Regions from separate parts of the Paenibacillus sp. FSL K6-1217 genome, predicted to be linked through region 1. Evidence: riboswitches for the same ligand, from Rfam matches in the RefSeq annotation. Region 1 holds a riboswitch; each other region holds the start of a gene.

Evidence for each region. A riboswitch is a leader RNA that binds a small molecule or an ion and turns the genes downstream of it on or off. The one in region 1 is predicted to bind cyclic di-GMP.
Region 2: linked by a shared signal. The riboswitch ahead of MHH28_RS25915 (transglutaminase family protein) and the one ahead of MHH28_RS10970 (thiamine pyrophosphate-binding protein) in region 1 are both predicted to bind cyclic di-GMP.
Region 3: linked by a shared signal. The riboswitch ahead of MHH28_RS27540 (PA14 domain-containing protein) and the one ahead of MHH28_RS10970 (thiamine pyrophosphate-binding protein) in region 1 are both predicted to bind cyclic di-GMP.

The regions. Positions count from the first base shown of each region.
Region 1 is NZ_CP150271.1:2,435,422-2,439,656, forward strand. Features, by position in the region: gene MHH28_RS10960 (helix-turn-helix transcriptional regulator) at 1-491, shown strand, start outside; gene MHH28_RS10965 (methyl-accepting chemotaxis protein) at 565-1,815, shown strand; cyclic di-GMP riboswitch class I at 2,317-2,413, shown strand; gene MHH28_RS10970 (thiamine pyrophosphate-binding protein) at 2,530-4,173, shown strand; gene MHH28_RS10975 (carboxymuconolactone decarboxylase family protein) at 4,223-4,235, shown strand, end outside.
Region 2 is NZ_CP150271.1:5,867,961-5,872,195, reverse strand. Features, by position in the region: rRNA gene MHH28_RS25920 (16S ribosomal RNA) at 1-624, opposite strand, end outside; gene MHH28_RS25915 (transglutaminase family protein) at 1,002-1,811, opposite strand; cyclic di-GMP riboswitch class I at 1,825-1,905, opposite strand; cyclic di-GMP riboswitch class I at 1,979-2,060, opposite strand; gene MHH28_RS25910 (sortase) at 2,188-2,841, opposite strand; gene MHH28_RS25905 (GtrA family protein) at 2,909-3,313, opposite strand; gene MHH28_RS25900 (glycosyltransferase family 2 protein) at 3,303-4,235, opposite strand, start outside.
Region 3 is NZ_CP150271.1:6,251,225-6,255,459, forward strand. Features, by position in the region: gene MHH28_RS27535 (sugar phosphate nucleotidyltransferase) at 464-1,837, shown strand; cyclic di-GMP riboswitch class I at 1,975-2,055, shown strand; gene MHH28_RS27540 (PA14 domain-containing protein) at 2,070-4,235, shown strand, end outside.

The sequences.
Region 1 (4,235 bases):
GCATCACCTATCTGCGCGGGGAGGATGTTGCCGAGCGGCTGATTGCGCCGCTGGGTCTGGTAGTCAAGCGCGGCGTATGGTATGTAGTCGGGGAGCATGGCGGCGAACTGCGGACCTACCGGGTCTCCAGAATCTCTGAGGCCAAAGTCTCAGATGAGCCTTTTGAGCAGCCTGAGGATTTCGACCTGTCCCGGTATTGGGAGACCTCGACTGCTGCGTTCAAATCTGCCTTGCCCCGGTACCCCGTCAGCCTGCTGGTCAGGGACCACACTATGCAGGAGCTGGAGAAGGAGCGATACGTCGCCCTACTGCACCAGGAGCCTTCTGAGGACCCCTGCTGGATCAGGGCCGAGGCCGAGTTCAACACGCCGGAGTCTGCCTGCCGGATCATTCTGTCCCTGGGTCAGGGCATCAAGGTAACCGCACCGCCAGCACTTGCGGATACGGTGGCTGCTGCTCTGCGTGAGGCGGCAGCTTTATATGATTTTTAACAATAGACCAAATGCACTAGTATCCCCTATAATATGACAATACACATTCTTATTTATAGGGGGAACTTTCATTATGGGCTGGATGAACAAGCTGCCGTTGAAACAAAAAATCGTCACCGGATGTTACCTGGTTGCCGCTTTATTCGCTGTTCCAGTATTAATTACGCTTATCTTTATGGACAGGCTGCTCATCGGCATTATCCTTGTCGCCGTCCTGGCAGCACTGACTTACCCGCTTGCGCGCTTCATTGAGAGAACGCTTACATCTTCATTTGAGGATATCTCCAATGTGACGCACACGATCGCCAAAGGAGACTTCACCAGCCGGGCCGACGAGAACGGCTCCATGGGTGACATCAGCCGTTCCTTCAACACCATGATCGATAAGCTCAAAAAAATCCTCACCGATGCCTCACAGATTACCCGGCAGGTGATGGACGCCAGCCGCGGGATTGAAGACAAGAACCAGAACCTGAAATTTGTCATGGCGCAGGTGGCCTCCTCCTCCAATGAACTGGCTCTCGGCGCTAATGAAATCTCCGTCGATATTGCCGACATGACTGAATCGATCAAGGACATCGAAACCAAAGTCTCCAATTATACGAATTCCACCAAGGAAATGAACAGACGATCCGTCCATACACTGGAACTGGTGGAACAGGGGCGGCAATCGGTGGATACCCAGGCTGAAGGCATGCGCAAGAATATCCAGGCTACCCAGAAGGTGGCGGATACGATCGAGGCCCTGTCACAGAACGCACGCGGCATTACGATGATTACCAAGACGATTACCGAAATTGCCGAACAGACCAATCTGCTGTCGCTCAATGCTTCCATTGAAGCAGCCCGTGCAGGCGAGCACGGCCGGGGGTTCGCTGTCGTTGCCCAGGAGGTCCGCAAGCTGGCCGAGGAATCCACTGCTTCCACCAAAGAGGTGTTCGGGCTGGTACGAAGCATTGAAGCGGATATCAAGCAGGCCATTGATAACATCGCCATCAACGAAGAGGTAGTCCAGGTGCAGAATGAGATGATTACGGAGACGGCTAATATCTTCGCCCAGATCGTACATAGCGTCCAATACATAACCGAGCAGATCGCCTCCTTCTCCGCAGAGAGCGATCTGATGCTGGAGAGCGCGCTCAAAATCTCCGGGGCAATCGAGAATATCTCAGCCATCACCCAGGAGACAGCCGCAGGGACCGAAGAGGTATCCGCAGCGATGAACGAACAGATTCATGCCCTGCAATCCGTAGCCGAAGAGACGGAGAAGATGACCTCTGCTGTCTTCAACCTGCAAAAAACGATCCATATTTTCAAATTCTAGCTTCTGCCCAGAGAGACACGCCTGCGGGATTTCCTGCGGGAGGTGTCTCTTTTTTCGGGCAAAATGAAGATTGTTCTGTAATATTCACAAATTGTTGAAATTGTGCATAAGGGTAAAATACCTGCTTTGCACTTCTTTACTATAGACGTTCTATAGTCATAGCTTGTCTGAATGTCAAAACCTTACCCGACTAATCCTTAAGTCCTATGAACGTATTTTGCAATGCTGTAAATCTAGTAAATTCATAACGTTTTGCAGTGGATCGCGGATGCAATGAGTCTTTATGCTTACTTCCGACAATTTCAGCTCATCCTATCTATTTGCATTTTAAGACTTTAGTCTTCCAGAGACAACCATTTTCAAAAGTTTGAAAATCCAAATATTTATCCTTTTTCAATCCTGAATATTCGTCAAATTCCGAGTTTCTTCTCATAGGGGTTATTGACAAAAGAGGAGCAAGGAATATATTGTAAAGGAAAATTCTCCTTAGAACCATTTATAACCGCATACCGGCAAAATTCACCGAAAGGGAATGACGCAAAGCCATGGATCTACAGTCTCATTTGTGAAGTGGGACCATGACAGCCAGGTTGCTGAAAAACTGTGAACGCCTTGGGTTTCGCGTTTGATTATGGTGATTCGTGCAACAGACCTGTGCTCCTAAATTTGAGTACAGGTTTTCTATTGCTGACTTATACAAATAACACTTGCGGGGTGGATGTTCTGAAGACAGTTGCAGATTATATGGCGGAAACATTATCCAATCTGGGAGTCACACATTCTTTTGGAATCATAGGGAAATCCATTTGCCCCATTGCTTTGAAGATGGTTGACTATGGCATAGAATTCATTCCCGGCCGGCATGAGTCCAGCTCCGGCTTTGCAGCCGGCGGTTATGCGCTCAAAACTGGCAGTCTCGGAGTAGCCTTCGGCACCTCCGGTCCGGGCGGAACGAATCTGCTCACCGCAGCAGCGCATGCCAAGGCTAATAATCTTCCCGTCCTCTTCATCACCGGCCACCAGTCCATCAAGGAGCTGGGCATTCCCCAATGCCAGGACTCCACTTCCTATCTGGCTGATTTGGCGGATATGTTCCGGCCGGCGACCCTCTTCAGCAAGCTTGTAGAACGCGGCGATCACTTCAGCACTATTTTCAACCATGCCTTATCCATTGCCCTCGGTGACCGCAAAGGTCCGGTCCATCTGTGCATTCCGTTTGATGTACAGACAGAGCGGCTAGCGGAATGCCGGATTGTTCTGCCGCAGCGCGAAGGGCTGGTCAGCTATCAGAACTATGAACGGGTCATCACGGCGATCAATGAATCCGCCAGACCTCTGATCATTGCCGGTAAAGGCGTTAACCGCTCAGGGGCACATCGGGAGCTGGTCCAGCTGGCCGAAACCTTCAACATTCCTGTAGTTACCTCTCCAGGCGGCAAAGGCGCCATAGCTTATGACCATCCGCTCTACCATGGTCCTGTCGGCGTCGGCGGCTCCTCGCACGGGGATGAACTGATGAACAACAGCGACCTGTTCATTGTTCTGGGCTCCCGCCTCAGTGATATGACTATCTGTAACCTGAAGCCGGAGAATCATCCGCGGCAGCTGATCCAGTTCGATGTAGACCCTACCTTTGTCGGCAAAATACTGACCTCATCCACCATCTCAGTCGGCGGGGATTTACGGGACAACCTGGCACTGTATCTTCAGAAGCTGGCCCCCTCTATGGTGACTAGGCATGAAATTACAATCTCAAACGATTACAATGATGAGCTGCCCGTGCTGGCGGGACTCTCCCTGGCCTCGGTTATGAGCACGATGAGCAGTCTGATTCCTTACAACAGCAGCGTGTTTGTCGATGACGGCAGCCACGGGTTCACCACTGTCAAATGGTTCAATGTGCGCAGGCCCGGCAGCTTCATCTTCGATGCCTACTTTGCCTGCATGGGCAATTCCATTGGCATGGCGATCGGTGCCAAGACTGCCTCTCCCGGGGAGACCGTCTTCTGTATTACCGGGGACGGCTGCTTCATGATGCTCGGCAGTGAAATCAACACAGCTGTTTGCAAGGACATTCCGGTGATTTTTATCGTGGTGAACAATATGCAGCTGGATATGGCGCTTAAGGGGATGGAGAAAACCACTGGCCGGATTGACGGTACGATCTTCGAGGTTCCGATGGACGCCGTCAAATTCGCCGAATCCCTGGGTGCAGCCGGGTTCCGCTGTGAGACTCAGGAGGAGTTCGCTGCCGCAATCCGCGAAGCGGTAGCGCTGAACAAGGCGGCTGTCATTGAGCTGCTGACGGACCGTGATGAAATGCCACCTACGGCCCACCGCACGCTGGATCTTACGTAAGCAAGCCCTTTCGCACACCCTATCTAACCTACTATCAGGAGGCTACAGCGTGAACAAGAACA
Region 2 (4,235 bases), 3.4 Mb from region 1:
GGTTTAAACACCAGACTTAAATAACCGCCTGCGCGCGCTTTACGCCCAATAATTCCGGACAACGCTTGCCCCCTACGTATTACCGCGGCTGCTGGCACGTAGTTAGCCGGGGCTTTCTTCTCAGGTACCGTCACTCCGGCAGCAGTTACTCTACCGGACGTTCTTCCCTGGCAACAGAGCTTTACGATCCGAAAACCTTCATCACTCACGCGGCGTTGCTCCGTCAGGCTTGCGCCCATTGCGGAAGATTCCCTACTGCTGCCTCCCGTAGGAGTCTGGGCCGTGTCTCAGTCCCAGTGTGGCCGTTCACCCTCTCAGGTCGGCTACGCATCGTCGCCTTGGTGGGCCGTTACCCCACCAACTAGCTAATGCGCCGCAGGCCCATCCCCAAGCGGCAGATTGCTCCGCCTTTCATTCTCTCCTCAGGAGAAGAAAGAAATTATCCGGTATTAGCTACCGTTTCCGGTAGTTATCCCAGGCTTGAGGGCAGGTTGCCTACGTGTTACTCACCCGTCCGCCGCTAAGTTTGAAAGGAAGCAAGCTTCCTTTCAAACTCCGCTCGACTTGCATGTATTAGGCACGCCGCCAGCGTTCGTCCTGAGCCAGGATCAAACTCTCCAAATTGGTATTTAGAAAGAGCGATTGCTCATTTTGAAACATCTGACGAGAATTGTTACATTCTCTAATTTTGGATCTCACCGAAGTGATTTCCGATACTCACTCGTTGTTCAGTTTTCAAAGATCAAGCTCGTTGTCAGCGCCGCTTAGCGCGTCACCAGCAACTCTTATAATATATCACGTTCACTCAAGCAATGCAAGCTTTATTTTGAAGTCACTTATTTAAGTGATTTCTCATTTCCTTTGCCGCTTCAAGAACGCTTATTTATAATAACCTATCCCTATATTAAAATGCAACCTTTATATAAATATATATAAATAAAAATAACCCACTTAATAATTAAGCGGGTTATTCTCAGTAATACTATAGGTTACAGCTACTCTTAGTAGAATTTCGCTGCAGTATATTTGCTTGCTGCTTTGATCAGTTGTGTGGACGCACTGCTCTTACCCAGGCCCGCATCCACTGTAGTATCAATCGTTACCCATTTGCCGTTCAAGAACACTTCATTCCAGGCATGATAAGAAGTTACATAGCTTGTATTACCCATAACCAGTTTGGTTGGAATGCCTTCACTGCGGAGCATAGTAGCGAACAAGGATGCGTAATCGTAGCAGATCCCTTTATTGGTAGCCAATGTGTTATCGTTGTTCGGAATATAATCCGTGCTTACGCTATTAGCCAGAGAGTAATCATATTTCACGTTAGCTACAATGTAATTGTAGATAGCCTTCACTTTGTCTGCGTCTGTAGTCAGACCCTTTGTAAGCTGTGCTGCCTTTTGAACTGCTTTATCGGAAGAACTCCATTTCACATTCTGTACAGAGCTCAAATATACGGCATTCGTGTTGCTCATGGCGAGGGATACAGTCTCGGAAGATAGCACTTTGTATTTGTTGCCGGTAGTATTCTCAAGAATGGACACCTTGTAAGAACCATTTCCCTGCTGAAGCGGGAACGTCTCATTCGGTTTGGAGGTGTATAAGTTGTAAGTATAGCTGTTAGTGTCCTTTGTAATCATGAGCTTCATCTTCTTGTCCTTAGGAACGTCATACGAAACTCCGATGACCCCTTGATCCAATTGCCCTACATTCAACCAGCTTGAATCTGCATTAGCTGCTTGAGCAGTGCCTGTCTGCACGGAAGCGACAAGTACAAAAAGCGTAATCAACATTAAATAAACTTTCTTCATGGATAAAACTCCTTTCGGTAGCTGGCTGCCATTCTTGCGGGAAGGCCCTTTAGCTTTGCGTCCCTACCTTTCGATAGGTTTGCCGTTATCGTATAAGCTTTATCTGTCCAATCTACTACCACATAATGACAGATTCAGAATAAAAACAAACAAAAAAAGCCTCTTCATTCGGTAGCTGGCTGCCATCCATGACGGGAAGGCCCTGTAGCTTTGCGTCCCTACCTTTCGATAGGTTTGCCGTTATCGTGTATTAGCTTCTTATATTTCTATCTTACCATATCCTTCTCTATTATCAAGACCCAAATTGCTAGATTCCACCAAAAAAACGCTAAAATTTTATGTTTTTTTCGACATTTACCGTCTTGTCCTGCAAGAATCAGGTTAGCTTCGCATGAATAATGAGTCTGTGGGTCGGATCGACAAGCGGATCGCAGGTAATGAGGGTCAGAATCTTATCGTCGTCCTTACCCTTCAGTACCGAAATATCGGTAGGCTCTACAATGGATACATCATATACTACATACTTGTATTCCTGACCGCTTGTAATAAGAGTAATGGTATCCCCTTTACCGACCTCATTCAGTCTGTTGAACAACCGCCCTGCTGTTCTTGACCGGTGTGCCGCAATCGCCGCATTGCCTACCGCACCTATCGGAGCTGTCTCCTTCATATGCGCCGCAGCATGCTTCATATTGGCCTTCGTGGCGCCCTCCAGTACAGGCAGCTTCAGATCGATTTTGTCGATTTCAATAATGGCCGTGATCTTGCCTCCGACTTCAATCTCCGGCGCTGTAGTGGGAACCGGCTCTTCCGCAGCCGATTCTTCCGCCAGCAGCTGGGTGACTTCCGCATAAGGCTTGCTCAGATCCGGATTTGCAGGAGCAGTAGCCGAAGGAACGATTTCACTGTAGGCCTGTTCAGCCTCTTCCAGCAGCTTCTGCTGCTGACGGTCCTCGTACCATTCGCTTCCTTTGGGGTAGAGCATAATCAGGACCCCGGCAAGTATGATCAAATAGGATAACTTCCGCATGACAATCGCCTCCGCAATATAGAATAAGTGCTACCCCCGCAGGATACGGGGAAGATGTACTGTTACCTTAGAATACCCACTTCCGGCTTCCAAAGAAATTAATGATCACTGTAATAAAGGTAACCAGCACCTTGGCCATCAGCACCTGAATCCCCAGGCTGTCAGTGAGCAGATGAATCAGCAGCACGGAGATGCCCAGCACCAGCAGATTCAGGACAATAAATCTCACCAGCTGCATCCGGTCAAAGCCGCTATTGCCGCCCCGGTCCCGGCCCTTGAAGGTTACCTTCTTATTCCAGAAAAAGCTGTTGGCCGTTCCGGCGCTGTAGGAAATAATCTGTGCAGGGGTGTTAAGCATCCCCAGGGAATGCAGCAGAGTAAATACCGCAAAATCAATGAACGTGTTAAGCAGGCCCACTGCATTGAATTTCAAAAATTGGATCATGCCTGCACTCCAAGCCTTATCTTGCATAATCGCTTTCCTTCCGCGTATCTACGGACTCTGCCTCCGGGTAGCCTCTGGTCTCGCGTACGATATAGAGCGGTCTATCCTTCGATTCATCATAGATCCGTCCAATGTATTCCCCGATTACGCCCAGCAGCATCAGCACAATGCCGTTAAACAGCAGGTTAACCCCGACAATGGATGCCCAGCCCGGCACCGTCCAGGAGGTGAAGACCTTCTGGAATAAGACCAGGAACAGGTAGATGAAGCTGGAGAAGGACAGGAAGAAGCCGACATAGGAGGCGATTTTGAGCGGCTTGTGTGAAAAGGAGGTGATTCCGTCGAGCGCGAAGCGGATCATTTTCTTCAGCGGATATTTCGTCTCCCCTGCAAAGCGTTCCTCCCGCACATATTCCACCATAGTCTGCCGGAAGCCAACCCAGCTCACCAGCCCCCGCACATAACGGTTCTTCTCCTTCAGGCCGCGCAGCACATCGCAGACCTTGCGGTCGATCAGCCGGAAGTCCCCGGTATCGGTAGGAATCTCCACACTGGTCATGCTGCTGAGCAGACGGTAGAAGATCTTGGCTGTCACCTTCTTGAAAAAGGTCTCCCCGTGGCGCTTCAGCCGCTTGGCATAAACCACCTCATAGCCTTCCTTCCACTTGGCGATCATCTGCAGAATGACCTCCGGCGGGTCCTGGAGATCTGCGTCAATCACCACAACCGCCTGGCCTTCAGCATAATCCATTCCCGCCGTAATCGCCACCTGATGGCCGAAATTACGGGAGAAGTCAATCAGCTTGACATGCTCATCCGTATTGCTGATGCCGCGCATAATCTCAGCCGTTCGGTCCCGGCTGCCGTCATTGACGAATACGAGCTCATAGGAATCGCCGCAACCATCCATTACTTTTTTGAGCCGCTCGTAGGTTACCTGAATGACTTC
Region 3 (4,235 bases), 3.6 Mb from region 1:
TCTAGCCGCTAACTCAGCGGAGACGCCTTGGAACAAGCGGCACTTAAGAGTCTTTGAGTCTTTGAGACTTTGAATCTTTCACCGCTGGAACAACAGCAGCGGCAACCAGGGTTTCAACTGCTGCCGCGCAAGCATAGCGGCAGCCCGGCCCTCCTTGCCGCTACAACAAGCGGCAATATCGGATCTTTAGCCGGGAGCTTCGCCTGCGGGCGAAGCGGATATAAAAAGTAAAGCCTGTTATGAAATGGAGTGGAGAGGAATTTTGGAGCTGTAGGAGCGTTAGCGTCCGCCATTGTCTCCGGATGTTATCTGCTGCAAGCAATATAATCAACAACATCTGGAGACAACAGCGGCCGTAAGCCCACAATTCCTTGCAGCGACCCTCATAACAGGCGGGATTTTAATTTACGATTCTCCCGCAATAAGAAATACCCAATAACAATACGATACGGAGGGTTCACATATGAAACTGGTACTTCTATCAGGCGGTTCCGGCAAGCGGCTGTGGCCGTTGTCCAATGATTCACGCTCCAAACAATTTCTGAAGGTGCTGGAAAGCCCGGCAGGTGAACCGGAATCGATGGTCCAACGGGTATGGAGACAGCTGGAGGAGACAGGAATGGCAGAGTCTTCTTATCTGGCGACCGGACGCAGCCAGGTGGAGATGATTCAGAGCCAGCTCGGCAGCGAAGTGCCGATCATCGTGGAGCCGGAGCGGCGGGATACCTTCCCGGCGATTGCGCTGACGGCCGCCTACCTGTATTCCATCGCTGGGGTTTCCCCGAGCGAGACCGTGGCGATTCTGCCGGTGGACCCTTACGTGGAATCCTCCTTTTTCGAAACCGTGCTGCAACTGGAGAACACCATGCTGGTGAGCGGGGCGAACCTGGCGCTGATGGGGGTAGTTCCCGAGCATGCCTCGGAGAAATATGGTTACATCATTCCGACGGGCGCAGATGCGGGAGCGAATGGCTACCTGCAGGTGAGCCACTTCCAGGAGAAGCCGGACCGCGTGCAGGCCGAGGAGCTGATCAGCCGGGGGGCACTGTGGAACTGCGGAGTATTCGCTTTCCGTCTGGGCTACCTGCTGGATATTCTGCAGCGCAAAGGGCTGCCGCTGAATTACGAGGAGCTCCAGAAGCAGTATAAGCTGCTGTCCTCGATCAGCTTCGATTACGAAGTGGTAGAGAAAGAGGAGAACATCGTGGTGCAGCCTTATGACGGGTTCTGGAAGGACCTGGGCACCTGGAACACCCTGACCGAGGAAATGACCAGCAACCATGTCGGCAAAGGCTTCATCACCGCTGACTCCGAGGGCACCTGCCTCATTAACGAGCTGGATATTCCGATCACGGTTATCGGGGCGAAGGACCTGATTATCGCGGCCAGCCCGGACGGCATTCTGGTGACACATAAGGCCGAGAGTCCGCGGATCAAGGAAGTGCTGAAGACCTTTGAACAACGGCCGATGTACGAAGAGCGCCGCTGGGGCCACTACAAGGTGATCGATTATGTGAAATATGATGAAGGCAACGAGGTACTGACCAAGCGGATTTTCATCAACGAGGGCAAAAATATCAGCTACCAGCTGCATCACAAGCGCTGTGAAATCTGGACTTTTGTCAGCGGTGAAGCAAGCATTGTGATTAACGAGAAGATGCACAACGTGAAGGCAGGGGATGTGGTAAGGATACCGGAAGGGACTAAGCATGCCATTCTTGCCCTTACAGATGTGGAGTTCATTGAGGTGCAGACAGGGTCTGAGCTGGTAGAGGAAGACAATATCCGTATTACTCTGGACTGGGAGGATATAGCTCTACATCAGTTCATTTCGTAGGTCTAACTTATCTATTTAACCAAATGTTACAATTTTAAATCAGGCACATAGAACTATTTTTTCGAGGAAATTCTCCATTACTATACATTAAATTTGCATATTGACGATATTTACGGTAAGAGGGATTGATCCTTCCAAAACGACAAAGGCAAACCTAATCGAAAGATAGGGACGCAAAGCTATAGGGCCTTCGCAAGAGTGGCAGCCTGGCTACCGAAAGGAAGAGAATATTGTGAAAACTTACCGTAAGTCTCGTTTGCTCCGCGCTGTGTTGTCGCTGGCCGTTGTATGGTCTGTTGTACCTGCGGGACTGGGAATCGCCCCGTCCACTGTCAAGGCTGCCTCCTCTATAGGAGCGCCAGTGAATCCGGGGGCCTCAGCCGAGGCGGTCGAGCTGCTGAACAATCTGTATGACATCACGGGAAATGGGATCATTACCGGGCAGCATGACTATTTCGAGAGTCCTGACGAATTAAGCAACAAGCTGAAGGGAACAAGCGGACAATACGCAGCACTGCACGGTTATGAGCTTGGAGCGATTGGCGGACAGACGGAGAGCGGAGTAGCCAAACAGCGCAAGAATATCGTCTGGAGTGCGACGAACTGGTCCAGAGCAGGCGGCATCGTTGCCATGACATTTCATCAGAACCTGCCGGGCACCAGATACGAATGGTCCAATGTGCAGAAGTCAATCAGCCAGGCACAGTTCAACAAATACGTAACTCCCGGCACCACGGAGTATAATGCGTTGATAACCGATCTTGATAAGGTAGCCGTCTCGCTTAAAAGCCTACGGGATGCCAAGGTTCCAATCCTGTGGAGACCGTACCATGAAATGAACGGCGGCTGGTTCTGGTGGGGCAAGAAAGACAACTTCACTGCACTATGGAATATTATGTATGACCGTTTCGTAAACGTTCATCAATTAAATAATCTGATTTGGGTATGGAACCCGAATGCGCCGAATGCCAACTCTGATCCCTATGCACGGACCTATCCGGGCGCGGACAGAGTGGATGTGCTGGCAGCAGATATATATAATAACGATTATTCGACAAAATATCATGATGATCTGACCAGCCTGGCTGGCGGTAAACCGATCGGCATCGGCGAGAACGGTGAAATGCCGAATATATCGAAGCTGAAGCTTTCCCAGCAGAATTACGTGTTTATGATGAACTGGGGCAAGATGCTCTATGAGAATAACAGCACGACAACGATCAAGAATTTCATGAATGACAGCTACACCCTGACCCGTGACCAATATAAGGCCTGGACTGCTCCGGTGGCGGTCCCTAAGCCAACCGCAACGCCATCACCAACACCAACACCAACACCAGTGCCAACGCCTACAGCAACACCAGTGCCAACGCCTACAGCAACACCAGTGCCAACGCCTACAGCAACACCGGCTCCAACCGCAACGCCAACTCCGGCTCCAACCGCCACGCCGATCCAGAAGCCGGACCCAACTCCCAGTGATACGGGGAATAAGCCTGCCAGGAACGGGCTGCTTGGAGAATACTTCAAGAACGTGACGCTCTCGGGGACCCCGGTTATGGTGCGGAGTGATGACGTCATCAGCTTCAATTGGCGTCAGGGTACGCCCAGTGCCGCACTCGGCGCAGATTACTTCTCCATCCGCTGGACCGGCCAGATCAAGCCGGCCTACAGTGAGACCTATCAGTTCTATACAACATCGGATGACGGTATCCGCCTGTGGGTGAACGGCACAGCGGTCATTGACAGCTGGGTCAAGCAGAGCGGAACGGCCCGTACCGGAAGCATAGCCTTGACTGCCGGGCAACTGTACGATATCAAGGTAGAGTATTATGAGAATGCAGGCGATGCGAATGTCCATCTGATGTGGCAGAGCCCAAGCCAGGTGAAGGGAACCGTGCCTGCAAGTGCGCTTTTCTTGGCAACAGGCAATCTATCCAACCCTGCTCCGGCTGCAACAGACGTACCGGCAGCTACAGCAGCTCCGACAACAACGCCGGCACCAGTAACGACACCAATGCCAACACCAGCGCTGACGCCAGTACCTGCACCAACGCCAACACCGGTGCCAACGCCGACAGCGGCTCCCGTTCCTTCTCCAACAGCAGCACCGGAGGAGCCTCCGGTTGTTGAAGCCCCTGCTGCCAATGGACTGTACGCGGAATACTTCAATAACATGACACTGTCGGGTGATCCCGCTGCAGTGCGCACCGATGCGGTGCTTGATTTCAACTGGCGCCAAGGCTCACCGGATGCCGCCCTCGGTATAGACTTCTTCTCTGTCCGCTGGAGCGGGAAGATTAAGCCGCTGTACACGGAGACGTATCAGATTTATACCAATTCCGATGACGGTATCCGCGTACGGGTTAACGGTGAGCTTGTAATTGACAGCTGGGTG